Saccharothrix espanaensis DSM 44229: one gene and its partner. Each later gene encodes a partner of the first gene's protein in a complex. Links are inferred from orthologs where the notes say so. Each region holds a gene or a part of one and is shown on either strand. Other genes may lie near its edges. The genes, in order: dnaG and dnaB.

The links.
Region 2: the proteins of dnaG (region 1) and dnaB are in contact, whole or in part, in a crystal structure (PDB 2R6A), measured with the Geobacillus stearothermophilus proteins. The link is inferred for Saccharothrix espanaensis DSM 44229 from one-to-one orthologs. Residues at the interface, in WP_049624496.1 of Geobacillus stearothermophilus: Lys456, Leu457, Leu458, Pro459, Ala460, Asn463, Ala464, Leu467, Leu535, Leu536, Ile537, Ala538, Gln544, Glu545, Asp548, Tyr549, His552; in WP_033016901.1 of Geobacillus stearothermophilus: Ser13, Glu15, Ala16, Gln18, Glu91, Leu92, Asp94, Ala95, Val96, Pro97, Thr98, Ala99, Ala100, Asn101, Tyr104, Tyr105, Ile108.

The regions. Positions count from the first base shown.
Region 1 is NC_019673.1:1,571,162-1,586,460, reverse strand. The notes cover bases 7,671-10,626. They hold dnaG (DNA primase), read right to left. Parts: upstream 10,117-10,626; coding sequence 8,224-10,116; downstream 7,671-8,223. Other genes in these bases: BN6_RS07480 (sigma-70 family RNA polymerase sigma factor), read left to right, coding at 10,151-10,626; BN6_RS07490 (hypothetical protein), read right to left, coding at 7,680-8,189. Also shown: BN6_RS07545 (LCP family protein), read left to right, coding at 1-235; BN6_RS07535 (NAD(P)-dependent oxidoreductase), read right to left, coding at 865-1,722; BN6_RS07530 (winged helix-turn-helix transcriptional regulator), read left to right, coding at 1,811-2,197; BN6_RS07525 (Crp/Fnr family transcriptional regulator), read left to right, coding at 2,219-2,860; BN6_RS07520 (helix-turn-helix domain-containing protein), read left to right, coding at 3,511-4,821; BN6_RS07510 (oxygenase MpaB family protein), read right to left, coding at 5,082-5,927; BN6_RS07500 (hypothetical protein), read left to right, coding at 6,470-6,724; BN6_RS07495 (trans-aconitate 2-methyltransferase), read right to left, coding at 6,759-7,505; more of BN6_RS07480, read left to right, coding at 10,627-11,056; BN6_RS07475 (dioxygenase family protein), read left to right, coding at 11,267-11,932; BN6_RS07470 (carboxymuconolactone decarboxylase family protein), read right to left, coding at 11,981-12,547; BN6_RS07465 (serpin family protein), read right to left, coding at 12,697-13,752; BN6_RS07460 (deoxyguanosinetriphosphate triphosphohydrolase), read right to left, coding at 13,799-15,049; BN6_RS07455 (YdcF family protein), read right to left, coding at 15,078-15,299. UniProt on the Escherichia coli protein: RNA polymerase that catalyzes the synthesis of short RNA molecules used as primers for DNA polymerase during DNA replication.
Region 2 is NC_019673.1:9,265,717-9,281,056, reverse strand. The notes cover bases 5,503-8,499. They hold dnaB (replicative DNA helicase), read right to left. Parts: upstream 7,684-8,499; coding sequence 6,322-7,683; downstream 5,503-6,321. Other genes in these bases: rplI (50S ribosomal protein L9), read right to left, coding at 8,106-8,499; BN6_RS41030 (hypothetical protein), read right to left, coding at 5,503-6,094. Also shown: BN6_RS41065 (ABC transporter permease), read right to left, coding at 1-130; BN6_RS41060 (daunorubicin resistance protein DrrA family ABC transporter ATP-binding protein), read right to left, coding at 127-1,071; BN6_RS41055 (cytochrome P450), read right to left, coding at 1,162-2,382; BN6_RS41050 (GNAT family N-acetyltransferase), read left to right, coding at 2,545-3,402; BN6_RS41045 (DUF488 domain-containing protein), read right to left, coding at 3,380-3,865; BN6_RS41040 (YybH family protein), read right to left, coding at 3,923-4,276; BN6_RS41035 (helix-turn-helix transcriptional regulator), read left to right, coding at 4,339-5,313; more of BN6_RS41030, read right to left, coding at 5,318-5,502; more of rplI, read right to left, coding at 8,500-8,561; rpsR (30S ribosomal protein S18), read right to left, coding at 8,576-8,815; BN6_RS41010 (single-stranded DNA-binding protein), read right to left, coding at 8,858-9,370; rpsF (30S ribosomal protein S6), read right to left, coding at 9,384-9,719; BN6_RS41000 (TAF4A RNA polymerase II, TATA box-binding protein (TBP)-associated factor), read right to left, coding at 9,871-10,872; BN6_RS40995 (deoxyribonuclease IV), read left to right, coding at 11,025-11,795; BN6_RS40990 (glycosyltransferase family 87 protein), read left to right, coding at 11,792-13,195; BN6_RS40985 (class I SAM-dependent DNA methyltransferase), read left to right, coding at 13,192-13,824; and 3 more genes. UniProt on the Escherichia coli protein: The main replicative DNA helicase, it participates in initiation and elongation during chromosome replication. Travels ahead of the DNA replisome, separating dsDNA into templates for DNA synthesis.

The DNA of each region.
Region 1 (15,299 bases):
GGACGTGCTCGACCTCGGTGGCCGGGTGACCGGCGTGCGGTTCCTGACCCTGCCCATCACCGGCGACCCCGACCGCGACGGGCAGGAGGCGATGCGCGGCGCGGTGGACGTGGCCCTGGGCCGCGCCACGCCACCACCGCCACCTCCGCCGCCACCCTCGCCCGACGCTTCCCCCACCCCGCCACCGCCTCCCAGCGTGCCGCCCAGCGTCGACGGGATCCCTTGCGTCGACTGACCCTCGGACGGACCGGTCACATCCCCGGCGCGCGATCCGTCAAGCGAGCATGGAACCCAGGATGAAGAACCCGGCGCTGCTCCTCCCCGAGGCCAGGAAGGGCATCGGCAGCCTCTACAAGGCGATGCACTCCGGTGGCGTGCCGCAGTCCACGCTGGAACTGGTGCACCTGCGTGCCGGCCAGGTCAACGGGTGCAGCGCGTGCGTCGACGCGGGTGCCCGCAACGCCCGCAAGGCCGGCGAGGACGTCGAACGGCCGCTGTTGCTGCCGGTGTGGCGGGAGACCGACAAGTTCACCGACGCCGAGCGGGCCGCGCTGGAGCTGACCGAGGCCGCCACCCTGATCGCCGACCGGCCCCGACTCCGTCACCGACAAGATCTGGGACGCCGCGGCGGACCACTTCGACGAGCAGGGCCTGTCCGCGATCATCCTCATGATCGCCGTGACGAACATGTTCAACCGCATCAACACCACGATCCGCGAACCCGCGGGCGCGGCCTGGTCCTGACTCCGGCGGGCGGCCCCTCCCCGGGCCGCCGCCTCCGGCCACCCTCCCCGCACCGACTGCACCCACTCCCGCCCCTCGACCCGCGCCCCTCCGCCCTCAGACTTTCGCGCCCCTCCGCCCTCAGACCGTGCGGAGCTGCTCGATCACCGCCCCGAAGTCCGACCCGCCGTGCCCGTCCGCCACCGCCCGCTCCATCAGCGACTTCACGTGCTCCAGCACCGTCGTGTCCACCCCGCGCACCTGCCCGGCGTGGATGAGGTGGTCGGCCGCCGACAACTGCATGTCCAGCCGCGCCGACCGGCTCGTGTGATCGCCGCTGTCCACCTGTTCCGCGATCGGCCCCAGGAATGCGGCCGTGGCCCCGAGCAATTCCTGGGCGAGCGGCGTGAATCGCACCGCCGACACTTCCTCCCTGCCCACCAGAGCGGTCGCCTGGAGGTACCCGGTCATCGCGGAATACATGATCCCGAGCAACGCGGTGTCGTACAGCGCGGCCAGTCCGGCGTCCGCGCCCAGGAACCTCGCGTCGCCCAACACCTCGAACGCCTCGCGGTGTGCCTCATACGCGTCCGCGGAGCCGCTGAAGAGGATCATGGAAGTGGGGTCGCCGATTCCCGACGGCTCGGTCATGATGCCGCCGTCGAGGTAGCGCGCGCCGCGCGCGGCGATCCGCGCGGCGAACTCCCGGGCCTGCTCGGGGGTTCCGGTGGTGAGGTTGACGATGGTCTTCCCGGCGAGGTCGCCGACCAGGACGTCGTCCACCGCGCCGTAGTCCAGCACACACGCCACGACCAGCGGGCTCGCCGCCACGGCGGCTGCGGCGGACGTGGCCGCCGTCGTGCCGTCCGGGCCGGGGCGGTTCGACCGGGTCCACACGGTCGTGGGGTGGCCGGCGCGGCGGAACGCGTCCGCGAGCGCCGTGCCCATGAACCCGAGCCCGAGCACGGTCACCGGCTGCTTCAGCTGTTCGTTGGTCACCGCACCATCGTCACCGGGGCGTTTAGACTGATCAAGTAGGCACAATGAAGTAACCACGCACCTCGAAGTAACCAGGGGGAATCGGCGGATGGGACAGAAACGGCCTTACGTGTGCGGTGTCGACGCCGCCATCGACGTCGTGGAGGGCAAGTGGAAAGTTCTCGTCCTGTGGGCGCTGTCCACCGGCGGCAGGCGTTTCGGCGAATTGCGGCGGGAATTGCCCGGGGTGAGCGAGAAAGTGCTGACCCAGCAATTGCGGGAGATGGAGGCGGACGAACTGGTGCACCGCCGGACCTACGCCGAGGCGGTGCCCCGGGTGGAGTACTCGCTGACCGAGCTGGGCCGTTCGCTCAACGAGGCGTTGGAGCCGTTGGGCCAGTGGGGAGCGCGCAACCGGTCCCGGATCGAGGCGTTGCGCGGCAATCTCTCCCCTGAACGTGTGAACACGGCCGATTCCGACCCACTACGGGGTTGACGGTCGGCACGATGGTGCGCCATGCCGGACCACGCAGCCGACCGCGGCCGGGCGGAGATCCGCTCCGCCGGGCGGTCCGTGCCGTTCCACAAAGGCGACCGGCTGATCACCGCCGGCACCCACAGTGACGAGGTGCTGCTGGTCGAGGCCGGCCTGCTCAAGGCGCTGCTCCCCGGCCCCGGGGTGGAACCGCTGGTCAGCCTGCTGGGGCCGGGCGACCTGATGGGCGAGATCGGCGTGATCAACGGCCGGCCGCGCAGCGCGCACGTGATCGCGCTCGGGCCGGGGCGGGCCGTGCACCTGGCCGGGAGCACGTTCCTGAGGCTGCGCGCGCAAAGCGAGGACGTGCGGGCGCTGGTCGACCAGACGAGCCTCAAGCGCCAGCACGACGCCGACGAGCGCCAACTGGCGCACATGCGCGACGTGCCGCAGAGAGTAGCCGCGGTACTCCTCAAGTGGGTGACCGAACAAGGCCACCGGACCGAAGCCGGGCTGCGCCTGAACGGCCTGAGCCAACACGACCTGGCCGACGCCGTGGCCGCGTCGGAGAAGAGCGTCGAAACGGCGCTCGGCGGCCTGCGGGCCAAGGGCCTGCTCCGCACCGCGCGGATGAGCTTCACCCTCACCGACCCCCGCGCCTTGGCCCGCCTACTCGAAGTCTGACCCCCTCGACGTGGACGCGATCAGTTCCGCGCCAAACGAGGGCCACCACCCGGAACCCATGCGGTGGCCCTGATCCAGCTGATCCGCGACGCCCTGGCCACCGCCGGCATCACCGGGTCCGACGCCTCCATTTCCCCGCCCACCGCCGTCCCTCCCCGGCCCGACGCCGCCGACGCCTCGACCGAACCGCCGGATCACGCAAGTAGAGCCAAACACCCGCCCCGACCCGGACGAGGATCACCAGCCACCACACCTTCGCGAGGACCGCGTCGAGCAGTTGATCAACACCAACCAGCCCCCGCAAACACACCCCCATCCGCTTCAAGCCCGCTATCCGAGCCCTCCGCACCCCCACACACCGGCTCTCCCCTGGACACTCATCTCCCGCCGCCTGCCGCTCGTCATCTGCTACTCGGCACTCGTCATCTGCCGTCTGTTGCCCGTCATCTGCCGCTTGGTGCTCGTGTTCTGCTGCGGACATCGTCGTCCTCCGATCGGCGGTCGTGGCAACGCTGCGCGGCCAATCGCACCGCACTCCGCGTTGCCCGTGCCAGGAAGCAGGGGTTGGGTCCGAACCCAACCCCAGGGCCCACGACGTCGGTACCGTGGAGTCCCGCCGGGCAGTCCGTCCGCTCCCCGAGGAGACTCACGTGAAGGAAGCGCCGCCCTCCCGTGCCGCGTTCCTGGAAGCCGGCCGCCAGATCCTGCTGACGTCGGGGTGGCGGATCCTCCTCGGCGGGTTGACCGTCAGGTCGGTGTGCGAACGGGCGGGGATCTCCGCCACCACCTTCGCCAAGATCTGGCCGAACAGGGCGAGGCAAGGTCTGCTCAGTGGTCACGAGCGGTTCGTCAACGACCTGCTCGGCACGCTCGCCGGCCACGGAGCGAGGGCGACCGAGGACCTCCTCGGCCGCGAGGTCCTCCGCGTGTTCACCCCCAACCAGCGCGACCCCCGGCGGGCGCTGCGGCCCCTCGCCGAGTGGGACGCCAAGGTGGTGCGCGAAGATCTCGGGCTGCGCGTGCGCACGCTCATCGCCACGTTCGCACGCGACCACACCGGTGCCGTCAAGTCAGTAAGGGACGAGTACGACGACCTCACCGGGAAGAGCGCCGCCGCCTACTCCGTCACGCTCGCGTCGTGGGGCGGGGAGCTGCGCAAGCCCTTCACCCCGAAGAACATCGCCGTGGTGCTCACCGCGCTGGTGGAGGGGATGGCGTTACGTTGGCTGCTGGACCCGAAAGCGGTGCCGGAAGGGCTCTTCGGCGATGCCGTCGTGGCCTTGATCGGCTCGGTGGTCGACGTCGATCAGCGCCACCAGCACATCGATGACGTGATGGAGCCCATCACCCGCGAGGTGATGCGCAGCTACCGCATGGGCGTCGACGGCAAGGTCCCGAACGATCCCCGGGAGGCCATCATCGCGGCCGCGAAGGAAGAATTCGCACAGCGCAGCTACTACCAGACCCACCTGAACCACATCGCAACCCACGCGGGCGTGCCGCACGGCGCCCTGAAGGCGCTGTTCGCCACCAAGTCCGAGATTCTGGACGCAGGCCTGAACCTGATCTACGAATCGCTCCAAAGCCGAGCCCGCGACGACCAACTGGTGAACCGCCCGCCGGAAGAACGCGTCCCCCGCCACCTGGAACGCCTGGCAACCGCCGCAACCGAGAACCGGGTGTGGTTCGACGCCCTGATGATGCGCTCGATCCACGAACTGACTCACAGCCCCCTCGAACCCACCACGAAACCCCTGGACTTCCCGGCCCTGCTGACCCCGTCCATCGAGTCAGGCCAATCCACCGGCACCTTCACCAACACCCTGCCCGCACACGACCTGGCCACGCTGCTCACCAACAACGTCCTCCTACACGCCCTGAACCGACGCGCGCACAACACTCCCGAGACCGCGTCCTCGGTGTGCACGGTCCTGCTCGACGGCATCTCGGCAAGGCGATGAACCGCCACCACGACAAGGGTTACCGAGCGTAAAGCGTGGCAAAAGCGTGGCGGTGATCTTGGAGTGATCACCGCCCAGCACACACGACCAGGGTGGATGGTGGGGCGGGTGGGGCTCGAACCCACGACCTGACGGATTATGAGTCCGCTGCTCTGACCAGCTGAGCTACCGCCCCCTGATGTGCGGTTCAGGAGAGTACAGATCGGCGGTGCGCGCGTCTCGGCAACCCGGCAGCACGTGACCAACCCGTTCGCAACCTTCTACCGGGCTCCGAGGTCCGACGGCTGGTAGCCGCTCGGGTAGCCGGGGTACGTGCGGTTGCGGGGGTCGTTGGTCAGGCGTGGGGTGCGGCGTGGCGGGAGGTGGCGGACCACTCTTGCCCGGAGGCGGAGGGCTTGGCGTTCGAAGGCTCCCAGCCACGGCGGGGGCGCGGTGAAGCCGAAGGCCCGGACCATGCGGTCGTCCAGGAGCGCCACCACCGCGCGGGACGTCACGGCCCGGGGCGCCGGGTACCACGAGCAGAACAGGTCCAGGGTGTACTGGCCGATCCGGCGGTTCGTGGCGTGGTAGACGAACTCGCGTTCCTCGTACGCCTGCTTGAACGCCCGGAACTCGTCGTAGTCCTCCGGCACGTCACGGATCGCCATACGCGCCCCCACGGCGCGGTAGAAGTGGAACGCGCCCAAACGCTCCTGCGTGGTCAACGGACGCCAGCCGTACCGCTCCAGCCAGTCGATCGGCTCGTACACGAACGTCGACAGCACGTACTTCATGTCGTCGTTCGCGATGTCGTACCGGCCGTGCAGCCTGTTCACGACCCGCAGCGCCTCCTTGCCGCGCGGCGAGTCGTAACCGTTGTCCACCAGCTCGGCCATGAGGAGCGCCGTGTCGTCGTAGCGCTGCTGCGCCCGCCGCTCGAACTCGCCGGTCCGGGCCAGGAGCCCGGAGATGGACGGCACGCAGTACGTCTTGAAGAGCGCGAACTCCAGCGAGCGCACGTAGTCCCACGGGAACTCGTAGCCGGACGAGACCTTCATGATGCGCTGGTGGTCGTGGACCGGGTCCAGGGACTCGATCAGGCGACGGTTGGCGTAGCGATCCGGCATGGGGACAGGATCTCGCACCGGCCGGGCCAGGAGATACGTCGAACGGGTGGTTGTGGGGATGGGCGGATGGGCGGGCGATCGGCGGGCGGCGGGAGCCAGGAGACGGGCGACAGCGGCGAGCGTCATCCGACCGGGTGATCTTCGATCCGGTGGGGTGGAGGGCCGGGTGGAGGTCCGGCAGGTTTCGCGGGACGGTCCGGTGGCCACCCTGGGGGTGGACCTACCGGATGCATCCACCGGCCCGAGGGGCGAAGAACGGCGGGAAGAGGCAGGCGATGACCGGCAGACACTTCGGCCCCCCGTCCTGGTGTGGACGGGGGGCCGGGATCATGCTCCCCCTACTGGATTCGAACCAGTAACCCTTCGATTAACAGTCGAATGCTCTGCCATTGAGCTAAGGGGGAATGTTCGGTTGTCTCGCCGGGCCTCCTCGGCCTGACGGGACATAACTCTAGCGCATCCGGAACAGTGCTCGCGCACACCCCCCTCCCGCTCCGGCAGGATGGGAGGTGACCAGGCACTTTGGCAGCAGAGGAGACCTCATGAAGGGCATCCTGTTCGGGGCGGCCGTGGGCTACGTGCTCGGCGCCCGCGCCGGGCGGCAACGGTACGACCAGATCGTGCGCGCCTATCGGGTGATCGCCGACCACCCCGCGGTGCAGGGCGCGGCCGGGATCGTGCGGGCCAAGGTGAGCGAGAAGACCGGGTTCGGGCGGTCGTCGGCCAGGACCGACTCCACCAACGGGCACCGGACGGATCCGTTCCGCCGGGACCCGGTGATCCCCCGGGCCAACTGAGCCGGCCGGCAACGGAGGCCGCCGGGCACGGCGGTCAGCGCACCCTGGCCACGGCGAAGACCCGGCGGAACGGGAACCACGTCGTGCCGTCCGGGCGTCGCGGGTACTCGGCGCGCAGCAACGGCGCCAACTGGGCCCGGAACTCGGCCCACGCGGCGTCGTCCAGCGCCGCCCGCACCGGGCGCAGCGCGGTGCCGGTGATCCACTCCAGGACCGCGTCGGCCCCCGTCAGCCGCTGGAGGTAGGTCGTCTCCCAGGCGTCCACCTCGGCGGCGGCCAGGACGTCCGCGTAGCCCGCCGGGTCCAGCACCGGCGACACCCGCACCGTCCCCGCCAGTTCGGGCCACGAGCAGGCGATCAGGCCCCGGGTCACGGCGTGCGACGGGCCGTCGAAGTTGCCCGGCACCTGCATCCCGAGCCACGCCCCGGACGGCAGCGCGTCGACCCACCGCCGCAGCAACGCCTCGTGGCCGGGCACCCATTGCAGCACCGCGTTGGTGACCACGACGTCGGTGTCCTCGCGGGGCATCCACGTCGTGATGTCCTGCACCCGCGCGTCCAGCCCGCGCTCGCGTGCCGCAGCGACCATCTCGGCCGATGAGTCCAGCGCTTCCACGACCGCTTCGGGCCACCGCGCGGCCAGTGTCGTGGTCAGGTTGCCCGGCCCGCATCCCAGGTCCACGACCCGCCTCGGCGACGAGGCCGCGATCCGGGCCACCAACTCGTGGAACGGCCGCGACCTGTGGTCGGCGAAGGTCAGGTACCGGACCGGGTCCCACATGCGGACGCACCCCCACAGCAGTACGGACGTACTGCTACCGTACGCGCGTACTGCTCAGGAGTCGATTCCTCAGGAGTCGACCCGTCAGTAGTCGATCCCTCACGAGTCGATCCCTCACGAGTCGATCCCTCACGAGTCGATCCCTCACGAGTCGATCCCTCACGAGTCGATCCCTCACGAGTCGACACGGAGGGCCGCGATCTTCGCCGCCGTCTCCGCCGCGATCTCCCGGACCCGCGCCGCGTCGGCGTCCGGATCCGGCCGCACCTGCAACACCACGCCGTCGCGCCCCGGCACCTTGCGCTGGAGGAACCACGCGCCGGGGTCCTCGTTGCGGTGCCGCGAGCGGATCGAGCCGGTCACCCGGGCGTGCACCACCTCGGGCACCTTCCCCGGCGTCGCCAACGGGTACCGCACGGCCGGCAGGTCGCGCAGCAGGACGGCTTCGCCCGCGAGCCCGTCCTCCTCGGCCTCGACCACGCTCAACGCGCTCCCGCTCCACGACGCCTTGGACACCAGGTGCCACCCGAGCCGGCGCGGCCCCGGCAGCCACAGCCCCAGCGTCGTCGCGACCAGGAACCCCTCACCGGTCGCCGCGGACGCCAGCACGTGCTCGTCCTTCGCCAACTCGCCGGTGAACCCCTCGGGCGCGCCCGAGCCGAACAGCCTGCGCCAGATCCCCATCACAGCCCGTTCCCCATCACAGCCAAGTCCACCATCAGAGCCCGCCGACCGACTGGTCGCGCAGTTCCTTGTTGTACTCCTCCAACGCGATCAGGTCGCCGAACAGCGCCCGGTACTCGTCGGCGTCCTCGACCGGCGACACCCGCCGCAGCCGCGACTTGATCTCCACGATCTGCGAGCCCACCAGCCGCTGCTGCAAGCGCGCCAGCACGCCCTGCACGTACCGGTACTCGTCCGCGCGCACCTGCAACGCCTCGACCGACAGCTCGGTCAGCACCGACCGCGCCACCTGCTGGTCGCACCGCTGGCTCACCGCGTCGACGAACACCGGCCCGGACAGCCCGCCGCACACGCCGCCCGCGTCCCGGATCGCCCGGTGCAGCGCCCGGTAGACCGGGTGCGTGAACACCTCGTCGGGCAGCGAGTCGTAGCCGGGGCCGGCCATCTCGGGCAGCTGCAGCGCGGCCTTGAGCGCCTCGCGCTGGGGCAGCAGCTCCGGGTCGCGCGGATCGGGCCGGGTGGGGCCCTCCACCTCGACGGCGAGCGCGCCCTGGTTCGGGTCGACCGGGCGCGACCTGCCGCCCTTCGCGGGGGCCCGGCCGGTCGCGGTCTCGCGCACCCGGCGCACCACGGCCGACTCGTCGTCCCAGCCCACCCACCAGGCGAGCTTGGTCGCGTAGCCGTCCCGCTTGGCGCGGTCCTTGATCTGCGCGACGAACGGCACCATCTTCTTGAGCGCCTCGACCCGGCCGTCCACCGAGTCGAGGTCGTAGGTCTGCAACTGGGTGCGGATGGCGAACTCGAACAGCGGGGTGCGCCGCGCCACCAGGTCGCGCACCGCGACGTCGCCCTTGTCCTGGCGCAGCTCGCACGGGTCCATGCCGTCCGGCGCGATCGCGATGTAGGTCTGCGCGGAGAACTGCTGCTCGCCCTCGAACGCCTTGAGCGCCGCCTTCTGGCCGGCCGCGTCGCCGTCGAAGGTGAAGATCACCTCGCCGTTGAGGTCGTCGTCGATCAGCAGCCGGCGCAGCACGTTCATGTGGTCCGCGCCGAACGCGGTGCCGCACGACGCGACCGCCGTGGGCACCCCGGCCAGGTGCATGGCCATCACGTCGGTGTAGCCCTCGACCACGACGGCCTGCCGGCGCTTGGCGATCTCCCGCTTGGCCAGGTCCAGCCCGAACAGCACGGTGGACTTCTTGTAGATCGGGCTCTCGCTGGTGTTGAGGTACTTGGCCTGGATCTGGTCGTCGTCGAAGATCCGCCGCGCGCCGAAGCCCACCACGTCCCCGCCGAGGTCCCGGATCGGCCACAGCAGCCGGCGGTGGAACCGGTCGATCGGGCCCTGCCGGCCCTCCTTGGCCAGCTGCGCCTTGATCAGCTCGGTGAGCTCGAACCCGCGCCCCAGCAGGTGCTTGGTGAGCCGGTCCCAGCCGGCCGGGGCGAACCCGCAGCCGAACGTGCGGGCCGCGTTCTCGTCGAAACCGCGCTGCGCCAGGAACTCCCGGGCGGGCATCGCGTCCGGGGAGGCGAGCTGCTCGGCGTAGAACTCGGCGGCGGCGCGGTGCGCCTCCAGCAGCCGGGAGCGGGTGCCCCGGTCGCGCTGGACCGTCGCCCCGCCGCCCTCGTAGGTGAGCTGGATGCCCGCGCGGTCGGCGAGGCGCTCGACGGCCTCCACGAACCCCAGGTGCTCGACCTTCATCACGAAGGCGATCACGTCGCCGCCCTCGCCGCACCCGAAGCAGTGGTACGTGCCGTGCGTCGGCCGGACGTTGAAGCTCGGCGACTTCTCGTCGTGGAACGGGCACAGGCCCTTGAGCGCGCCGCCGCCGGCCCGGCGCAGCGACACGTGGTCGCCGACGACCTCGTCGATCCGGCTGCGGTCACGCACCAACGCGACATCGCTGTCCCGGATTCGTCCTGCCACGGTCGCCGAGTCTAGTGCCGGCAGACTGGGGGCCGTGACCGCCGCCGAGCAGAGCGCCGCCGAACAGGGCCTGGCCGCCGCCTTCACCGGACACCGCGCGCACCTGGTCGGCGTGGCCTACCGGCTGACCGGCAGCGTCGCCGACGCGGAGGACGCGGTGCAGGAGGCGTGGCTGCGGCTGTCCCGGCTCTCCGAGCGGGGCCGGGCCGACATCCTGGACCTGCGCGGCTGGCTGACCACCGTGGTGGGGCGGATCTGCCTGGACCGGCTGCGCTCGGCGGCGGTGCGGCGGGAGCGCTACGTCGGGCAGTGGCTGCCCGAGCCGCTGGTCACCTCGTTCGAGGACGACCCGCTGGAGGCGGTGGTCCGCGACGACGGCGTGCGGATGGCGGCCCTGGTGCTGCTCGACGAGCTCACCCCCGAGCAGCGGGTGGCGTTCGTGCTGCACGACGCGTTCGGTGTGCCGTTCGACTCGATCGCCGAGACGCTGGGCTGCGCGGTGGCCACCGCCCGCCAGCACGCCTCGCGGGGCCGGCGGGCCGCGTCGGCCGCTCCCCCGCCGCCCCGGGTGGCGCTGGACGAGCAGCGCGAGCTGCTGGAGAAGTTCCTGGCCGCGCTGGCCGCGGGCGACGTGGACACCGTGGTCGGGCTGCTGCACCCGGACGTCGTGCTGGTCGGCGACAGCGACGGCAAGGCGCGCACCGCGCTGAACGTGATCACCGGACCGGACAAGGTGTCCCGCTTCCTGTTCGGCCTGATGCGCCGCTACGCCGGCCTGCCGGGCGGCGAGCCGGTGCTGGTCAACGGCGACCTGGGGATCAAGTTCGCGACGCAGGGCGACCTCGCCGCGCGGGTGTCGTCGTTCGCGCTGCGGGACGGCAAGGTCGTCGCCCTCTACGACGTGTCGAACCCGGACAAGCTGACCCACGTGCGGTTCTGACCCCCCACACATCAAACACCGGATCGGACGCCGGTCCGGGCACGGTCCGGTCGCCGGTCGAGCGCGGGGTGACCGCCGGTTTCGATCACCAGCGCGGCCACGCGGAGCAATCGACCCGCCACTGGGAGTGAACTGAACGGTAGATCCGTGGTGGTCTAGACCTGGATAGCGTTGAGGTGCCGCCTTTCTTCCGGAAAGGAAACGCCTCACATGACCGAAGAGCACAACGACGACGGCACCACACGTCGGTCGTTCATCGCCACGGGCACGGCCGCCACGGCAGCCGTGGCGCTGACCGCCGCGGGCGTGGGCTGGGCCGGCAGTTCCCTGGCGGAGGGGCAGACCCTGCCGCTCACGCCGCAGTGCACGGACGGCGATGACACCCCTCCCGTCATCGAGGGTCCGTACTTCCGGCGCAACTCCCCGTTGCGCACCAACCTGCGCACGGCGGGTGTGACCGGTGTGCTGCTCAGCCTGACCGGTTTCGTGTACGACCTGCGGTGCAAGCCGCTGGCCAACGTGCTGGTCGACTTCTGGCAGGCCGACCAGCGCGGCGCGTACGACAACAGCACGACCGCCTACCGCGGACGCGGCCACCAGTTCACGGACGCCAACGGCGCGTACACGCTGGAGACGATCATCCCGAACGAGTACCCGGGCCGGACACCGCACATCCACGTGAAGGTGCAGGCGCCGCGCGGCCCGGTCCTCACCACGCAGCTCTACTTCCCGGACAACACCAAGGCGTACAACGTGAACTTCGCCGCAGCGAACCGCCGTGACGCGTACTACATCCGCGACACGGTGATCCCGCTCGGCCCGCTCACCGCCAACCGGTACCAGGGCAAGTTCGACTTCGTGGTGCGCACCGCCTGATCCACGGCGGATGGCCGTCCGGGAGACACGGCCATCCACCCGGACCGCTCACGGCATCGGCACGCGGCACGCGTCGCCGGAGGTGAAGCCCTGGTCGGTGATCCCGAACGCCGAGTTGAACCGCCCGCGCTGGTTCTCCAGCGCGATCAGGTAGGTCAGCTCGACCAGGCCGCGGTGACCGAGCAGGCGGTCGAGTCCGGCCACCTGCTCGTCGGTCACGGTGACCGGGGTGTCGGTCATCGCGTCGGCGTAGGCGAGTGCCAATTTCTCGGTTTCGGTGTACTTCTCCGAGGATTGGTACACGTGGATCTCGCGCAACCGCTCCACGTCCAGGCCCTGGTGCTTGATCAGCATGGTGCCGAAGTCCACGCACCACGAGCACCCGAGCTTCACCGCCGTCGCGTAGACCACCAGGTCGCGCAACGACGCGGGCAGCACCTTCGCCGCGCGTTCGACGGCCAGTTCGTGCTTCGCGCCCGCCCACATCAGGCGGCGGTGGTTGGCGAACACCGCGACCGGCTCCGGCACCGCGCCGTACCGCCGCCTGGTCGCCCAGTACGCGAACTTGACCAGCGGGTTCGCCTGTTTCGCGGTGACCGCGGGAATCCTTGCCATGTCCCCTCCTCGTCTCGGGCTACACACCACGGACGAGACGGGACCGGCGGACGTGACACCTCCAGGGGACCGGGTCGGGGGGTGACGAAGGGCATAGCACTGCCCGGCCACGACGGCGAGGGGGTGCGGCGGCGGCTCCGCTTCCCGGATCAGGGTGCGACGACCTGGGCCAGGAAGTAGATCGCACCGGTCCGCTCGTGCCGGACCAGCAGCAGGTGGGGCCGGTCCACCCGGACCGTCCGGGCGGGCGGGTGCTCGACGATCGAGGTCAGCCGCATCATCACGGCGGTCGCCGCCGCGCCCTCGAAGCCCTGTTCGTCCAGCCGCAGCACGGCTTCGTGCAGCACCTCGTCCACGTAGAGCCGGGGGTCGGGGCTCAGCCCGGTCAGGTCGGCGTCCCGGGTGAACAGCGTCCGCACGCCGACCTCGCGCAGCGGCGCGCCGAGCGTCGTCGGCACGGTCAGGGCGAGTTTCGGCAGGAACAGCTCGATGCGGTGCCGTTCCAGGCTTTCCAGCGCCGCCGGCACGCCCGCGAGGTCGCCCAGCACGTCGTCGGGCAGCAGCACGACGGCCTCCACGCCGCCGTGCGCGGGGATCGCGACCGCCTCCCAGCCGGGCGCTGTCCCGTGCCGCAGGGTGGCTTCCAGCCGCATGGTCTCGACCTCGCCCGCGCCCCGGAACGGGCGGGGCGTGGTGTCGTGCACCGGGAACTCCTCGTTCCACGCGCACTTGAGGTAGAGTGCGTTCACCAGCGAGGCGACCGTGTCGCTCTTCACCGCGCCGGGCGGCAGCAGGTCCGGGATCAGGCCGCGGGTGGTGTCCGCCACGTCGGCGTTGATCAACTTGCGCGCGCCCTCGGGGTCGTCGGCGAACGGCGCGGAGCGCACCTGCCCGCCGGGCCACCGGGCGAGTTCGGCCAGGAACCCGTCCTCCAGCGGCAGCGCGTCCCACGCCCAGAGCGTGTTGGCCACCGCGAACTCGGCGTCGTCGCCGACGGTGCCGACGTCGGAGTCGCGCAGCAGGTCGGCGTTGCCCGCGCCGAGCAGCGCGTCCAGCTCGCGCCGCGTCTCGCCGCGCGCGGCGTGGGCGACCATGCCCAGCGCACTGGCCACCGAGTACGGCGACCAGACCGCGTTGCGGGTCCGGTCGGGTGCGACGGCGTCGTGCAGGGACAGCGCGAAGCTCAGGTGCGCTCGATCGGGCACGGGGTCTCCTCGGGGATCGGGCGGGCACCGTCGAGTGTGCCACCGCTCACCCGGCGACGCCCTTGGCCGCGTGCCACGCCGACGCCTGCGCGTCGGTCAGCAGCGACACCTGGTCGACCACCACCCGCAGCCGGGCCGCGTCGTCGCCGGCCAGCAGCCACGCGGGCACGAACGCCGGGTCGAGCGCGTCCGGGGCGCCCATTAGCAGACCCGCGACGAGTTCGGCGACCACCTCACGCTGTCGGCGCTGGAGGCGCAGCCGCTCCGGGTCGCTCATCACGTACCGCACGGCCATCGCCTTGAGCAGCGCCACCTCCGCGGCGACCAGCGGCGGCACGACGAGGTCGGCGGCGTAGCGGGACAGCGGGCCGTCGCCGTGCGCCGCGCGGGTCGCGCCGACGGCGGCGGACGCGAAGCGCCCCACCAGTTCGCTGGTCAGCCGCTTGAGCGCGACCTGCGCGCCCAACGACCCGTCGTAGGTGGCCAGGTCGGCGATCACCGGCAGCCGCGACAGCTCCTCGGCGGTGCCCTCCAGGTCGGACACCGACTCGGCGGAGAAGTGCTTGGCGGCCAGTTCCGCGATCGCCGCGCGCTCCTCGGCGTCGCCCAGCGAGGACAGCGCGATGCGGTGCGCGAGCACGCCGTCCTCCACGTCGTGCACCGAGTAGGCGACGTCGTCGGCCCAGTCCATCACCTGCGCCTCCAGGCACCGCCGACCCTCCGGCGCGCCCTCCCGGACCCACCGGAAGACGTCCAGGTCGTCCTGGTAGACGCCGAACTTCGCGGTCCCGGCGCGGCGCGGCCACGGGTACTTGGTGGCCGCGTCCAGGCAGGCCCGGGTGAGGTTGAGGCCCCGGTCGGTCTTGGGTTCCAGGCGGGTCAGGATGCGCAGGGTCTGCGCGTTGCCCTCGAACCCGCCGCACGGGCCGGCCAGCTCGTCGAGCGCGCGTTCGCCGTTGTGCCCGAACGGCGGGTGGCCGATGTCGTGCGCCAGGCCGGCGGTGTCGACCACGTCCGGGTCGCAGCCGAGCTCCTCGCCGATGCCGCGGCCGATCTGGGCGACCTCCAGCGAGTGGGTGAGCCGGGTGCGCGGCACACCGGTCACCTCCGCGCCCTCGCCGGGACCCACGACCTGGGTCTTGCCGGCCAGCCGGCGCAGCGCCGCGGAGTGCAGCACCCGGGCCCGGTCCCGCGAGAACGGCGTGCGCCGCTCGCCGGTGACGCCCGCCAACGCCGCGCCCTTGGGTTCCTCGGCCAGCAGCCGCGCGCGGTCGAACCCGGTGTACCCGCCGTTCATCCGCACAGCGTAAGGAACGCGGGCGCGTTCAGAGCACGATGCCGTCGAAGGCGTCCACGGGGGCCTTCATCAGGTGGTAGTAGAGCAGCGCCCCGGTCTCGCGCCGGATGTAGAAGAACTGGGTCTCGCGGGTCTGCACGTTGGGGCCGCTGCGGGTGGGCGAGGCCCACGCCTCCAGCCCCTCGTCCTCGGCCATCGTGCGGGCGCGCAGCGAGTGCCACGGGTCGGACACGATCACCGCGGTCTTCAA
Region 2 (15,340 bases), 7.7 Mb from region 1 along the record:
CGAACATCAGCATCAGCACGATCGGCAGCAGGATCGCGTTGAACACCGTGACCGGGTTGCGCACGGTGTGCTTGAAGTTGCGGCGGACCATGGTCGCCGAGTCGGTCCAGGGTGCCGTGGTGGTGCTCATCGTGCGATCGCCTCCGTGCTCGCGTGTCCGGTCAGGGCAAGAAAAACGTCGTCGAGGTCCGGCGTGTGCACGGAGAACTCCTCGACCTCGATCGAGTGCTCGTCCAGCCGGCCCAGCAGGGTCCGCACCGACTTCACCCCGCCGTCGCCGGGGACCCGCAGGACCAGCGCGTCGTCGTCGCGGGTGGAGCCGGCCAGCAGCCGGGCCGCCGAGCCCAGCCCGCCGGCGTCGGCGAACCGGAGCCGGACGTGGCTGCCGGGGACCTGGCGCTTGAGCTCGGCGGCGGTGCCCTGGGCCACCAGCCGGCCCTGGTCGAGCACCGCGATCCGGTCGGCGAGCTGGTCGGCCTCCTCCAGGTACTGGGTGGTGAGGAAGATCGTCATCCCGTCGGCGACCAGCCCGCGGACGATGTCCCACACGGTGCGCCGGCTGCGCGGGTCCAGCCCGGTCGTCGGCTCGTCCAGGAAGATGATCCGCGGCCGGCCGACCAGCGTCATGGCCAGGTCGAGCTTGCGGCGCATGCCGCCGGAGTAGGTCACCGCCTGCTTGCGGGCCGCCTCCACCAGGTCGAACCGCGCCAGCAGCTCGCCGACCACCCGCTTGCCGTCGCGGGCGCCCAGGTGGTGCAGGTCCGCCATCAGGCGCAGGTTCTCCTCGCCGGTGAGCAGGTCGTCCACCGACGCGAACTGGCCGGTGACCCCGATCGCCGCGCGCACCGCCCTGGTCTCGGTCTCGATGTCGTGCCCGGCGACCCGCACCACGCCGGCGTCGGCCTTCACCAGCGTGGTGAGCACGTTCACCGTCGTCGTCTTGCCCGCCCCGTTCGGGCCGAGCAGGGCGAACACCGCGCCGGCCCGGACGTCGAGGTCGATGCCGTCGAGCACGGTCTTGCCCCCGTAGGACTTCCGCAGTCCCGAAGCCACAATCGCTGAACTCGTCATGGGACCTACTCTCATCGGCTGCCCTGACACCGCCCTGCTCCGCACCTGACACGACCCCTGACACGGTGTTCCCGCTGGTAGGCGGCGGATTCAACGGGTCTCGGGCGACCAGGTGACCGGCAGTTCGTGGACGCCGTAGATGTTCATGTCGGTCCGCAGCCTCACCTCGTCGGCGGGGATGGCCAGGGCGAGCGTCGGGAAGCGGCGCAGCAGGCCCTGGAAACCGGCGCGCATCTCGATGCGGGCCAGCTGCTGGCCGAGGCACTGGTGGACGCCGTGGCCGAACGACAGGTGCCCGCGCGCCTTGCGGTGGATGTCGAGGGTGTCGGGGTCCTCGAAGCGCCGCGGGTCGCGGTTGGCCGCCAGCAGCGAGACGATGACGGTCGACCCCGCCGGGATGGTCTCGCCGCCGAGCTCGATGTCCTCCACGGCGTAGCGGTAGAAGATGTCGGCGATGGACAGGTAGCGCATGAGCTCCTCGACGGCACCGACCACCAGGTCCGGGTCGGCGCGCAGTTCGGCGGCCTGCTCGGGGTGCTCCAGGAGCGCGAAAGTGCCCAGCGACAACATGTTCGCCGTGGTCTCGTGGCCCGCGAGCAGCAGCAGGAAGGCGATGCCGGTCAGCTCGTCGGAGGAGAGGTCGTCGTTGCGGGCCAGGTCGGACAGCAGGTCGTCGCCGGGCTCGGCGCGCTTGCCGGCGACCAGGCCGGACAGGAAGGCCATCATCGCCCCGTAGGCGGCCATCTTGTCCTCCAGCGCCACGTCCTTCTCCATGAACTTGGCGGTGTTGCTCTGGAAGGTGTCGCGGTCCTCGTACGGGACGCCGAGCAGTTCGCAGATCACCAGCGACGGCACCGGCAGCGCGAACTCCTTGACGAGGTCGACCGGCGGGGTGAGGGCCGCGAGCCCGTCCAGTTGCCGCTCCACGATCTCGACGATGTGCTCTTCGAGCGCCTTCATCCGCTTGACGGTGAACGCGCCGGTGAGCATCCGCCGCAGCCGGGTGTGCTCCGGCGGGTCCATGGCGATGAACAGGCCCGGCACCTGCGGGGACGGCTCGGTGGGCGTGGGCATCCCAGGCGTCTCATAGGGCACGTGGAGGACGCCGATGTCCTGGCGGGAGCTGAACCGGGTGTCGGCCAGCAGTTGGCGCGCCTCGTCGTAGCCGGTGACGATCCAGCCCTGGTGGCCGTCGGGGAACTCCAGCGGGCTGACCGGGCGGGTCTCGCGCAGCCGGGTGATCTGGCTCGGCGGGTCGAACGGGCCGGCGTCGCGGTCGGTGGACAGGCCCTGCGCGGTGGTGTCGGTCATCGGATCGCCTTCCGTGGTGGGTGTGCCACCACGGTCGCCCCGGGGCCTGACACGCACCTGACACCAGCCGGACACCGGCGTCCGGGCCCGCTCGTTCGGGCCCGCGCGTTCGGGTGCGCGCGTTCGGGCCCGCGCGGGCGGGTGCGCCGGAGATCATGGAGCATGCGCTCGAACGACTGGCACAGCACCGAGGACGTCGAGGACTTCCACTCCCGGGCAGGCGGCTTCCTGCGCTCCCGGCCCGCCCGGCACACCATGGCGCTGACGGCAATCGAGAAGCTGCGGGCCGAGGGGGCAGGGGGCACCGCGTTCGGCCGGCTGGAGCGCGGGGGCGAGGTGCGGGCCACCTACTTCCTGCGCCCGACCGGCCGGCTGAGCGTCACCGCCCTGGCCCCGGAGCAGGCGGACACCCTCGCCGCCCACCTGGCCGAGCTGGGCCGGCCCCTGGCGGGTGTCACCGCCGAGGAGGACACGGCCACCGCGTTCACCGAAGCGTGGCAACGGCACACGGGCGCCACGCACGTGCCCACCCTGCGGGTCCGCCTCTACCGCCTGGGCACGCTCACCCCGCCGGAACCCGTGCCGTCGGGCCGGGGACGCGTCGCGGACGGGTCGGACCGCGAGCAGGTCATCCGCTGGTGCGCCGACTTCTGCGCCGCCGTCGGCGAGGACCCGTCCCCGGACGCCGCCGCCTGGGCCGCCTCGCGCTTCGGCGACAAGCACTACACGTTCTGGGAGGACCCGGACGGCACTCCGGTCTCGTTCGCGGGCTGGACGTCGATGGTCGCCGGCATGGTCCGCGTCGACCCCGTCCACACCCCGGCGCACCTGCGCGGACGCGGCTACGGGGCGGCCGTCACGGTCGAGGTGGGCCGGGCCGCGCTGGACGCGGGCGCGACGGACGTGGTCCTGTTCGCGGACCCGGCCAACGCCACCAGCAACGCCCTCTACCAGCGGCTGGGCTACGTCCGGGTCACCGACGTCATCGGCTGCGACGTCAGTCCGGGAGCAGCGCGGTGACCGACGTGCCGTGCCGGTCGCGCAGGCGGCCGGCCACCAGCGAGCGGTGGCACGCCCGCGGGTCGCGCTCGACGCAGAGCAGGGCGGTCACCGAGTCCAGCGGCAGGTCCGCCACGAGCGCGTCGAGGTCGAACGGTTCGAGGACCTCCCGGGTGTAGCGCCCGGTGTACTCGGCCGCGAGCGTGACGCGGTTGCGCTTGCCGACGCCCTGCCGGTCGTCCTCGCGGTACTGGAGCGCACGCAGTTCGGTCGTTGGTGCCAGGCCCTTCACGTGCCGGTAGCCGACGTCCGTCGCGTCCAGCAGGTCCTGCAACCGCGCGGAGTTCGCCCACGAGTAGTCGGGGCCCCGGACGCCGCGACGTTGCCGGAGGTCGAGCAGCAGCCCCACGCCGCCGCCGGTGAGCTTCTCGACGAAGGTCGCGGCGGTGAAGCCGTAGACGCCGATCGTCGCGATGCGCCTCATCGCAGTTCCCTCCCGGCCCAGCGGTGGGCGCGGTCGCGCCCACCGCCGCACCCCCCGTTACGGAATGAGGACCGGCTGGTCCAACGTCCACAGCCAGGTCCCGTCCGGCTGGCGGCGGGCGATCTCGACGGCCACCTCGCCGGTGGTCAGCGTGGACGCCGTGAGCGCCAGGTCGTTGCTCACCAGCACCGGGTGCTGCCGGCCCGGCGTGAGCACCGGCGCGGCGGCCAGGAACTGCTCGTACACCTCGCGGATCTCCGCGTGGCCGGTCGCCAGGTTGCCCGGCGGGAACGCCAGCACGGCGTCGGGTTCGTACAGCGCCACCAGTCCGTCGACATCGCCCGCGTTGGCGCGTTCGATGAAGTACTTCCCCAGGTCGTTCGGCTCGGCGGCCGGAGTCTTGCTCGTCATGGGTGCCAGCCTGGCGGCTAATCACGACACCCTGTGTCGCCTATTGTCTTAGAGTTTTCGCCGTGCGCGCCGACCGGCTGGTCTCCCTGGTCCTCCTGCTGCGCCAGCGCGGCCGGCTCTCGGCGACCGCGCTGGCCCGCGAGCTGGAGGTGTCCACCCGCACGGTGCTGCGCGACGTCGAGGCGCTGTCGGCGGCCGGCGTCCCGGTCTACGCCGAACGCGGCCGGCACGGCGGTTTCGCGCTGCTGCCGGGGTTCCGCACCGAGCTGACCGGCCTGAACCACGAGGAGGCGCTCGCCCTGCTGGTCGCCGGGTCGCGGCGCGGCGCGCAGGCGTTCGGCCTGGGCTCGGCGCTCGCGTCGGCGATGCTGAAGGTGGTCGACGCGCTGCCGGAGAGCCAGCGGCACACGGCGGCCGGCGTGGCCGAGCGGCTGCTCATCGACCCGGAGACCGACCTGCTCTCCCGCCGGCAGGTCGTCGACGAGGTGCCCGACCCGGTGGCGGCCGAGATCCGGCGCGCGGTGTTCGCCGGGCACAGGCTGCGCATCCGCTACGCGGCGGTGGGCCGGCCCCCGACCTGGCGCACGGTGGACCCGATCGGCCTGGTCACCGTGCGGGACCAGGGCTACCTGCTGGCCACGAGGGCCGGTGCCGACCGCACCTACCGGCTGTCCCGGGTGCTGGCCGCCGAGGAGCTGGCCGAACCCGCGCAGCGCCCGGACCGGGTCGACCTCGACCGGGCCTGGCAGGAACGCGGCACCCGCTTCCGCGCCGGCGGCGACCAGGTCACCGCGCTGGTCCGGGTGCACCCGGTGCGCCGGGAGGACCTGGTGGGCACGGCGGTGGCCGTCCTCGCCGAAGGGGTCGACCCGGACGGCCGGCTGCGGCTGGAGGTGTCCTTCCAGGACCGGCGGCACGCGGAGTGGGCGCTGTGGCAGCTCTCCACGAACGCGGAAGCCCTGGCCCCGCCGTGGCTGCGCACCGCCCTGCACGACCGCGCGACCGCCGTCGCCACCCGCTACAGGCCGTGCCCCTGAACGGTCAGTTGTGCAGCACCGGCCAGGCGGCGGCGGGGTGGCAGTGCGCCGGGCAGGCCAGGACGTACAGCTCGTTGCCGAGGAAGAGCAGGTACTCGTCCGGGTCGGCCGCGTAGGTCTGCTCGGGCTGGCCGGGCTGCCGGGCGAACCCGGTGTTCTCGGCGACCTGGCACAGGTGGACCAGCTCGGTGCCGCAGGCGCAGCGGTAGCTCTCGGGCTCCTGGATCCAGGACGGGACACCCCCGACCTTGAACTGGCGGACACCGGTGCCGTGCTCGGCGAACGCCTCGTCGGTCGCCTGCCCGTCGACCACCTGGCCATCGGTGAGCTTCTGCTCGGCCCGCCAGATCGTGAGCTCCTCGGTGCCCCGCACGAGGTCGAGCCGGCCCGCCCGGAGGTAGGGCTCCGGCTCGTCGGTCGGCCCGGTGTCGTCGCGGTGCAGCAGGATCCGCCAGAACGGACCGGGTTCGGCGATCGGCGGCCGGTCCCAGAACCGCTCGGGAAGCCGCTCGTCCACGCCCTCGGGGATGACCGGGTCGGTGTGCACGGGGCACTGGAACACCAGCAGGTGGTCGCCACCGAACGCGGGGACGTCCGCCGGGACGTCGAGCTGGAAGAACAGGACCATCCGCGCACCGCAGAAGCACACCGGCCAGGACTCGCCCGCCGGCAGCACCGCCCACCCCCCGACCGTGTCGCGCGACCCGGCGTCGACCGGCTCAGAGGTGTTCTCGACCAGGTAGGTGGGGATCGCGGACCGTCGGACCAGAGGAGCGCTCACCACCCCGACCCTAGCGATCAAGCCCGACCGGGTCCCCCGCTTTCACGTTCCTCGCCGCATGACGGGCCGTCGGCGGTTCAGCTGCGGAGTTCGGCCCGGCCACCTCGGTCGACGGGTCGATCACCGGCTGGATGAGCAGTCCGTCGAGCAGCCACCGCACCGCTGCGCGCTCCCCTGGGCCGTGCCGCGCCGCAGCGGCCGGCGGTGGCCTTCGGTCCGCGCGCGGGTCAGGACTGGGCGAGGTCGGCGAAGCGGCTGTAGTGGAGTTGGTGGGCGACGGTGATGGTCGCGGTGGGGCCGGCGCGGTGCTTGGCGATGATCAGGTCGGCCTCGCCGGCGCGGGGGTCGTCGCGCTCCCAGGCGTCCGGGCGGTTGATCAGGATCACCATGTCCGCGTCCTGCTCCAGCGAGCCGGACTCACGCAGGTCGGACAGCTGCGGGCGCTTGTCGGTGCGTTGTTCCGGGCCTCGGTTCAGCTGGCTGATCGCGATCACCGGGACCTCCAGCTCCTTGGCGATCAGCTTCAGGTTCCGGGAGAACTCCGAGACCTCCTGCTGGCGCGACTCGCTGCGCTTGCCCGAGGACATCAGCTGGAGGTAGTCGACGATCACCAGGCGCAGGTCGTGCCGCTGCTTCAACCGCCGGGCCTTGGCCCGGATCTCCATCATGGTCAGGTTCGGCGAGTCGTCCACGAACATCGGCGCCTCGCTGATCTCGCTCATCCGGCGGGCCAGCCTGGTCCAGTCGTCGTCGCTCATCCGGCCACCGCGCATGTCGCCGAGCCGGATCTTCGCCTCGGCGGAGAGCATCCTCATGACGATCTCGGTCTTGCTCATCTCCAGCGAGAAGATGGCGCTGGTCAGGCCGTGCTTCACCGAGCACGACCGGGCGAAGTCCAGGCCCAGGGTCGACTTGCCGACACCGGGGCGGGCCGCGACGATGATCATCTGGCCGGGGTGCAGGCCGTTGGTCAGCTCGTCCAGGTCGGCGAAGCCGGTCGGGATGCCCAGCGACGAGCCGCCGCGCGAGGCGATGGCGTCGATCTCGTCCATGGTCGGCTGGAGGAGCTCTTCCAGCACCACGTAGTCCTCGGTGGTGCGGCGCTCGGTCACCTCGTAGATGGCGGCCTGCGCGCGGTCGACCACCTCGTCCACGTCCGCGCCCTCGGCGCCGTTGTAGCCGAGCTGGACGATCCGGGTGCCCGCCTCGACCAGCCGCCGCAGCACGGCCTTCTCGGCCACGATCTCCGCGTAGTACGACGCGTTCGCGGCCGTCGGCACGGTGGCGATCAGGGTGTGCAGGTACGGCGCGCCGCCGACGCGCAGCAGCTCGCCCCGGCGCTCCAGCTCCGCCGACACGGTGATCGGGTCGGCCGGCTCGCCGCGCCCGTACAGGTCGAGCACGCAGTCGTACACGGCCTGGTGCGCGGGCCGGTAGAAGTCGTTGGGGGCGAGCACCTCGACCACGTCGGCGATCGCGTCCTTGCTCAGCAGCATCCCGCCGAGCACGGACTGCTCCGCGGCGAGGTCCTGCGGCGGCTGCCGTTCGAAACCGGGCTCGGCCATCCCCCGGTCGTCCACCAGCGCCACCGCGAACTCACCCCAATCTGTTCGTGACCCCAAGTTCTACCCCGCGGGTACGACAATCTCGGCGAGGCACGCTCAGCGACCTGGCGGACGCTAGAGCCCCCCGGATGGCGCAGGCAAACGAGCCTGTGGACAGCCGGTGGACAGCTTGGGGATGGCTTTGCCGGGTTGACCCACAACGTCGGGCAAAGCTGTGGACAACCTGGGTACAACTCCGGCTGTGACAGAAGTTTCAGCAGGTCAATGCCTGTGGACAAGTGTGTGGAAAAGTCCTTGCTCACACCCTCGGCGTGTCGCGTGTGACCGCCTGCACGGCGTGTCGCGGCCACTGTGTCACATCGAGTTGTCCACAGCCGGACGTGCGCAAGGGCCGCCCGACCGGAGTACCCGGCCGAGCGGCCCTTGCGGTGGTGGAACGCGCGGTCTCAGACCGTCGCGGCGACCTCGACGGCCAGCGCCACCGTGACCTCCGGGTGCAGGCGCACCGACACGGTGTGCTTGCCCAGGGTCTTGATGTGGCCGGCGATGTCGATCGACCGCTTGTCCAGCGTCGGGCCGCCCGCGGTGCGGACCGCCGAGACGATGTCGGACGAGGTGACCGAGCCGAACAGCTTCTTCGAGCCGACGGCGGCCTTCGCCTTGAGCGTCACGGAACCCAGGCCCTCCAGCGAGGACTTGATCTCCTTGGCGTGGTCCAGGTCGCGCACCCGGCGGGTCTCCTGCGCGCGGCGGATGACCTCGACCTGCTTGGCCGCGCCCTTGGTGGCGAGGATCGCCAGGCCGCGGGGCAGCAGGTAGTTGCGGCCGTAGCCGTCCTTGACCTCGACGATGTCGCCGGGGCCACCGAGGCCGCTGACGTCAGCGGTGAGGATGAGCTTCACGGTGTTCCCCCTTCTCAGCGAGCGGTCGAGGTGTAGGGCAGCAGCGCCATCTCGCGGGCGTTCTTGACCGCGACGGCGACGTCGCGCTGGTGCTGCGAGCAGTTGCCGGTCACCCGGCGGGCGCGGATCTTGCCCCGGTCCGAGATGTACTTCCGGAGCAGGGTGGTGTCCTTGTAGTCGATGGCGTGCGCGTTGCGGTCCTTGCAGAACGCGCAGACCTTCTTCTTGGGCTTGCGCACAGGCGGCTTGGCCATGTGGTTACTCCTGGTGTGACGCAGTGAAGTGTGGGGTGCGGTCTAGAAGGGGGGCTCGTCGGAGAAACCGCCGCCGGAACCCGCCGGGGGCGCGGAGCCCCACGGGTCGTCGGCCGGGGCACCGCCGCCGCCGCCACCGCCGCGAGACTGACCGCCGCCGCCGCCGAAGCCGCCGCCACCGCCGTCTCCACGGCTCACCTTGTTGACCTTCGCGGTCGCGTACCGCAGCGAGGGGCCGATCTCGTCGACCTCCAGCTCGATGACGGTGCGCTTCTCGCCTTCCTTCGTCTCGAAGGAACGCTGGCGCAGGCGCCCGGTCACGAGCACCCGCGAACCCCGGGTGAGGGACTCGGCCACGTTCTCCGCGACCTGCCGCCACACGTTGCACCGCAGGAACAGGGCTTCCCCGTCCTTCCACTCCCCCGACGCCTTGTCGAAGGTGCGCGGGGTGGAGGCGACCGTGAAGCTCGCCACCGCCGCCCCGGACTGGGTGAAGCGCAGCTCGGGATCGGCGGTCAGGTTCCCGACCACCGTGATCGTCGTCTCGCCGGCCATGTCGGGAGGGCTCCTAAGCCTTGGCTGCCGCGGGCTTGCGGGGCTTCTGCCGCGGGGCCTTCGAGGGCTCGCGGCGCAGGACCTTGGTCCGGAGCACCGTCTCCTGCAGACCGAGCTGGCGGTCCAGCTCCTTCACCGCGTCGGGGGACGAGATCAGGTCGAGGACGGCGTAGATGCCCTCGGTGTTCTTGCTGATCTCGAAGCTCAACCGGCGCTTGCCCCACACCTCGACCTTCTCGACGTTCCCGCCCGTGGTGCGGATGACGTTGAGGAACGTGTCAAGGGACGGCGCGATCGTGCGCTCGTCGAGACTGGGGTCGAGGATGACCATCACTTCGTAATGACGCATGAAGACCACTCACCTCCTGTGGACTCGGCGGCCACGGACTTTCCGTGGCAGGAGGGTCGTCGCGTCAGCAACTCGCAGAGGGTAGCAACCGGCCCCCGGGGCGCTGCCGCCGGGGGCCGGTTTCCGCTGGTCTTCGCGGGGGTGAAGGAGGTCACGGCGAGGCGGTCGCGCGGCGCAGCACCCAGGTGCGCACGAGCGCTCCGGTCACGCACGAGAGCAGGAGCACGGCCAGCATCACGGGTGCCGCGACACCGCCGCCCATCCGCCCGGTGCCCGGCAGCGCCTGCGCGCGCCCGGCGGTCTGCACGCCGTCGGTGTCCGCGCCCGGCAGCCCGAAGCCGGGCCGGTAGCCGGGGACGTTGCCGCCGTACCGGACCCCCGGCGACGGCGTGAACTGGCCGGGCATCGCGAACGGCAGCGAGCCGTAGCTGAACAGCGGCACCCGGCCGAAGTTCCCGCTGAACGGGTTCGCGCCGTACAGCGGCAGGTCGAGCCCGCCGACGCCGCCGACCGGGGCGAACCCGCCGGGCAGGCCGCCGGGCTGACCGGTCCCCGGCGTGCCACCGGGCGGGGTGCCGGGCTGACCGGTGCCGGGCGGCGGGGTGCCCGGGTTCGGGGTGGGCTTGGTGCCGGGCACGCCGGGCAGTTGGCCGACGGCCTCCTGCGAGGCGTCCGCGAGGCCCTTGGTGCCCTCCTGCACGGGGGCGACGGCGGCGTTCACGCCGGTCACCGTCACTCCGCAGAGCTGCGTCAACGTGGTCCGCACGCCGGTGGTCAGGGTGGTCAGGATCGGCCCGAGCAGTGGAATCTTGTTCAACTCCGCCACGACCTTGTCCGCGATCTCGCCGCCGGTGATCACGCCGGACCCGGTGGGGATCGCGCCGATCGGGATCGGCGGCAGCGCGGTGAACGCCTTCCTGAACGGCTCGGCGAGCGGCGGACCGAGCAGCGGGATGGCCCTGACCAGGTCGAACACCGGCTGGACGACCGCGCCGGGGCTCAGCGACACGGGCGTGCCCGGCGCTGCCTGGATGGTGGTGGCACAACTGCCCACGACCACGGGTTCGGCCGCCTGGGCCGTTCCCGCGCCGAGCGCACCGACCGCGAACACCACGGCCACCGCCACCGACAGCCGGGTGAGTCGGGTCCGCATGTCCAGCCTCCCTGGCCTGCCTCCGCGCCGTTTCCTACTTACAAGTAACGAGCGTAAGGCCTCGTGGTGACGCGAGTCATGTTCCGATCTGACAATTTTCCTACCGGCGGTCGCGGCCGACTCGCCGCAGGACCCGACTACTCTGCACAGTCATGCGCATCGGGGCTCACGTCCGCGACGACGACCCAGTGGGCGCCGCGGCTGCCCGCGACGCCGAAGTCGTCCAGTTCTTCCTCGCCGATCCCCAGGGGTGGAAGGCGCCCGCGCCGCACCCGCAGACCGACGAGCTGCTCGCCGCCGACCTGGACGTCTTCGTCCACGCGCCGTACCTGGTCAACGTCGCGTCGCTGAACAACCGGATCCGCATCCCGTCCCGCAAGATGGTCCTCCAGCACGCCGACGGCGCGGCCAAGGTCGGCGCGAAGGGCCTGATCGTGCACGGCGGCCACGTCACCAAGGGCGAGGACCCGGCCGACGGCATCGCGAACTGGCGCAAGATGTTCGAGCGGCAGGCGCGGGACGGCGGCTTCGCGGTCCCGATCCTGATCGAGAACACCGCGGGCGGCGACAACGCCATGGCCCGCACGTTCGACATGCTGGCCCGGCTGTGGGACGCCGTCGGCGAGTTCGGCGCCGGGTTCTGCCTGGACACCTGCCACGCGTTCGCCTCCGGCGAGGACCTGGTCGGCATCGTCGACCGGGTGAAGGCCATCACCGGCCGGATCGACCTGGTGCACCTCAACAGCTCGCGCGACGAGTTCGGCTCGGCGCGCGACCGGCACGCCAACATCGCGTCGGGCACGATCGACCCGGAGCAGTTGGTCGCGGTGGTCGCCGCGGCCGACGCGCCCGCACTGGTCGAGACACCGGACGAGGGGCAGGCGGCGGACATCGCGTTCCTCCGCGAGCACCTGGGCCGATGAGCGTGACACGGGAGGTGGCCGCGGTGCCCGAACGGGTGGCCGGGCGACGGTCGCACCGGTTCGGCCGGGCCGCGCTGGCCGCGCTGGTCCTCCTGTGCGGGCTGACGCTGCTCGCGGGGTTCGCGAACAAGGACCGCTGCACCGGCCCGGCCTTCGACCAGTGGGGCCGCACCCAGCCGGACTACGAGAAGCGCAACAAAGAGGACGTCTGCTACTCCGACATCCAGCACCTGTGGATCGGCCGCGACGTCGACCGGCACGTGTTCCCGTACGTCGACGGCAGCATCAGCACCAACGGCGTGCTGGTCGGCGGCACGGTCGAGTACCCGGTGCTCACCGGCCTGCTGATCTGGGCCGGCGCGATCTTCGCGCACGACGACGCCACGTTCCTGCTGTTCTCGGCGCTGCTGATGGCCCCGTTCGGGCTGGCCACGGCGTGGCTGCTGGGCAAGCTGAGCCGCTGGCGCGCGCTGCTGTGGGCGATGGGCCCGCCGATGGTGCTCTACGCGTTCCACAACTGGGACCTGCCGGTCGTGTTCTGCGCGGTGGCGGCGGTGTTCGTCGTGCACCGGGGTTGGGGGCGCACACCGCGCCCGCTGGTGGACCGCGCGGTGGTCGCGTCGGTGCTGCTCGGCCTCGGGTTCGCGTTCAAGATCTACCCGGCGGCGTTCGTGCTGCCGCTGTGCCTGTACGTGCTGACCGGCGGCCGCGAGGGGCTGACCGACGGGCGCAAGCTCGACTGGCCGGGCGCGGTGAAGGTCGCGCTCGCGGCCGCGGTCACGGTCGTGCTGGTGAACCTGCCGTTCGCGGTGGCCGGCTTCGCGGGCTGGCAGGCGTCGTTCACGTTCCAGCAGCTGCGCCGGGTCGACATCACCACGAACTCGATCTGGTTCTGGGCGATGCGGCCGTTCATGCCGGACGAGACCATGCAGGCGATCGTCGGCGTGCTCTCGCCGGTGGGCATCCTGGCGTCGTTCGCGCTGGCCTGCTGGATCGGCTGGCGGCGGTTCCTGCGCGAGGGCGTCTACCCGTGGGTGCCGGTGTCGGCGGCCATGCTGTGCGGGTTCCTGCTGCTGCACAAGGTCCACTCGCCGCAGTACACGCTGTGGCTGGTGCCGATGTTCGTGCTGCTGCGGGTGCCGCTGGGCTGGGCGTTCGCCTACTTCGCGGCCGACATCGCGATGGGCATCGGGATCTTCCGCTGGTACTACGCGATCGAGTTCGGCCAGCCGTCGGGCATCTACGACGGGTTCGCCGCGCAGGCCGTGGTGATCGGCGTGTGGGGTCGGGCCGCGCTGCTGGTCGCCCTGTTCTTCGTGTTCCTGAAATCCCAGGTGAGCTTCCGCGACCGGCCGCTGGACCGGTTCCTGGCGGTGTCGAAGGCGAGAGCGAAACCTTGACCGACTTCCTGGACGCCACCCGCACGTCCTACGACAAGGTCGCGGTGTCCTACGAGGAGCTGCTGCGGGACCACCTGGCGACCAACGCGGCGGACCGGGCCGTGCTCGGGATGTTCGCCGAGTACACGACCGGGCAGGTGGCCGACGTCGGCTGCGGACCGGGCCGGATCACCGCGCACCTGGCGTCGCTGGGGCTGGACGCGTTCGGCGTCGACCTGTCGCCGGGCATGGTCGAGGTGGCCCGCGAACGGCACCGGGGCCTGCGCTTCGAGGTCGGCTCGATGACCGGGCTGGACCTGCCGGACGGCGCGCTGGGCGGCGTGGTCGCCTGGTACTCGGTGATCCACGTGCCGCCGGAACTGCACCCCGAAGTGTTCGCCGGGTTCTTCCGGGTGCTGGCTCCCGGCGGGCACCTGCTGCTGGCGTTCCAGGCGGGCGACGAGCGCCGCCACATCACCGAGGGCTACGGCCACCAGGTCGACCTGGTGGCCTACCGGCTGCCGCCGGAGCGGATCGCGGCGCAGGTGGTCGACGCCGGCTTCGAGCTGCGCACGACGGTGGTCCGCGCGCCCGAGCCGCCGAACGAGAAGGTGCAGCAGGCGTACCTGATCGCGCGGAAGCCGGGATGACCGCCGGGTACTCGGGCAAGCCGCTGCACGTGAAGCTCGGCGTCCGGCCCGGGTGCCGGACCTTGCTCACCGCCGCGCCCGCCGGGTTCGCCCTGGACTGCGACCTCCACCGGCGCGCGGGCCGCGAGCCCTACGACGTGCAACTGGTGTTCTGCGCTGACCTGGCCGCGCTCGTCCGGCGGTGGGACGCGGCCGTGGCGCTGATGACCGTCGCCGGCGCGGTGTGGATCGCGTGGCCGAAGAAGTCCTCCGGGGTGGCGACCGACCTGGGCGAGGACGCGGTCCGCGACCACGCCCTCGCCCACGGCCTGGTCGACGTGAAGGTGTGCGCCGTGGACGAGGTGTGGTCGGGCCTGGAACTGGTCCGCCGCCTCAAGGACCGCTAGCGCGGCACGCCGCGCGGACCGGCTCCGCGGTGCCTCCGGCGGGCCTCAGTCCGCGAGCCGGATGGTCCGCTCGACGGTGCCGTAGTGCGGTGGCACGGGCGGCAGCGGGTCCGGGCAGTCGACGTCCCGCGCCTCGACGGTCGGGGACCCGCCCAGCCGGGCCGCGAACCGGACGCACAGCCGCACCGCGGTGGACTGGTAGCCCCAGCCGCCGCCGGCCTCCCCCTTGCCGTAGAAGACGGCGTCGACCTCGAACCCGTCCGCCGAGGTCCGCTTGTCGAACACCCGGTCCGGGTCGCCCGCGGCGACGCTGTCGGCCAGCGCCGCCTCCGCGCCCCGGCCGCCGGACCTGCGGGCGGCGGCCTCCACCTGGTCACGGCCCCGCGCGACCTCGTCGCGCGCGTCCTGGGCGGCGAGCTCGCCGGCGCGGTCCCGCGCGCCGCAGGCGGTCGTGCCGGCCGCGATCACGGCCAGCACGACCACCGCTGCTGCTCCACGGATCACAGGCCGAGCCGCCGCAAGGCGTCGGTGAACACGTCGCCGTATACCTGGTAGCCCTCCCTCTTCGGGTGGAAGCTCTCCGCCGAGACCGGCGACTCGGTGATCGGCGGATCACCATCGGTCCTGCCGGCGACGATGGGGTTGATGAGCTCCGGGCTGCCGCACGCGCCCTTGCCGTTGAACGCCGTGTACGGGTCGGCGAACACCATCGGGATGCCTTCCGCCCGAAGATCGATCGTCATGCTGGTGTACCCGACCGTGAGGACGTTGGCAACCTCGGCGAACCAGTCGATCGTCCGCGCCCCGAACAGGGTGAGGCACTGCCCCCCGTACTCCATCAGCTTCGGGTAACCCATCAGCACGATCTTGGCGTTCGGTGCCATCCGGTGCACTTCCCGGATCGTCGTGGCCACCGACGGGACCACCTTGTCCCGGATCAGGGCAGGCTGCGCGTCCTTGAGCGGCACGCCGTTGTCCTCGTCCAGCACCTTGTCCGGGCACTGCGCGATGAACTTGAGGCAGGCCCCGAGGATCGTGGCGAACCGCGCGTCGTTGCCGCCGATGGACAGCGTCACCAGGGTGGTCGCCTCGTCGACGAAACCCCGGTCGAGCTGCGGCACCTCGTTGTA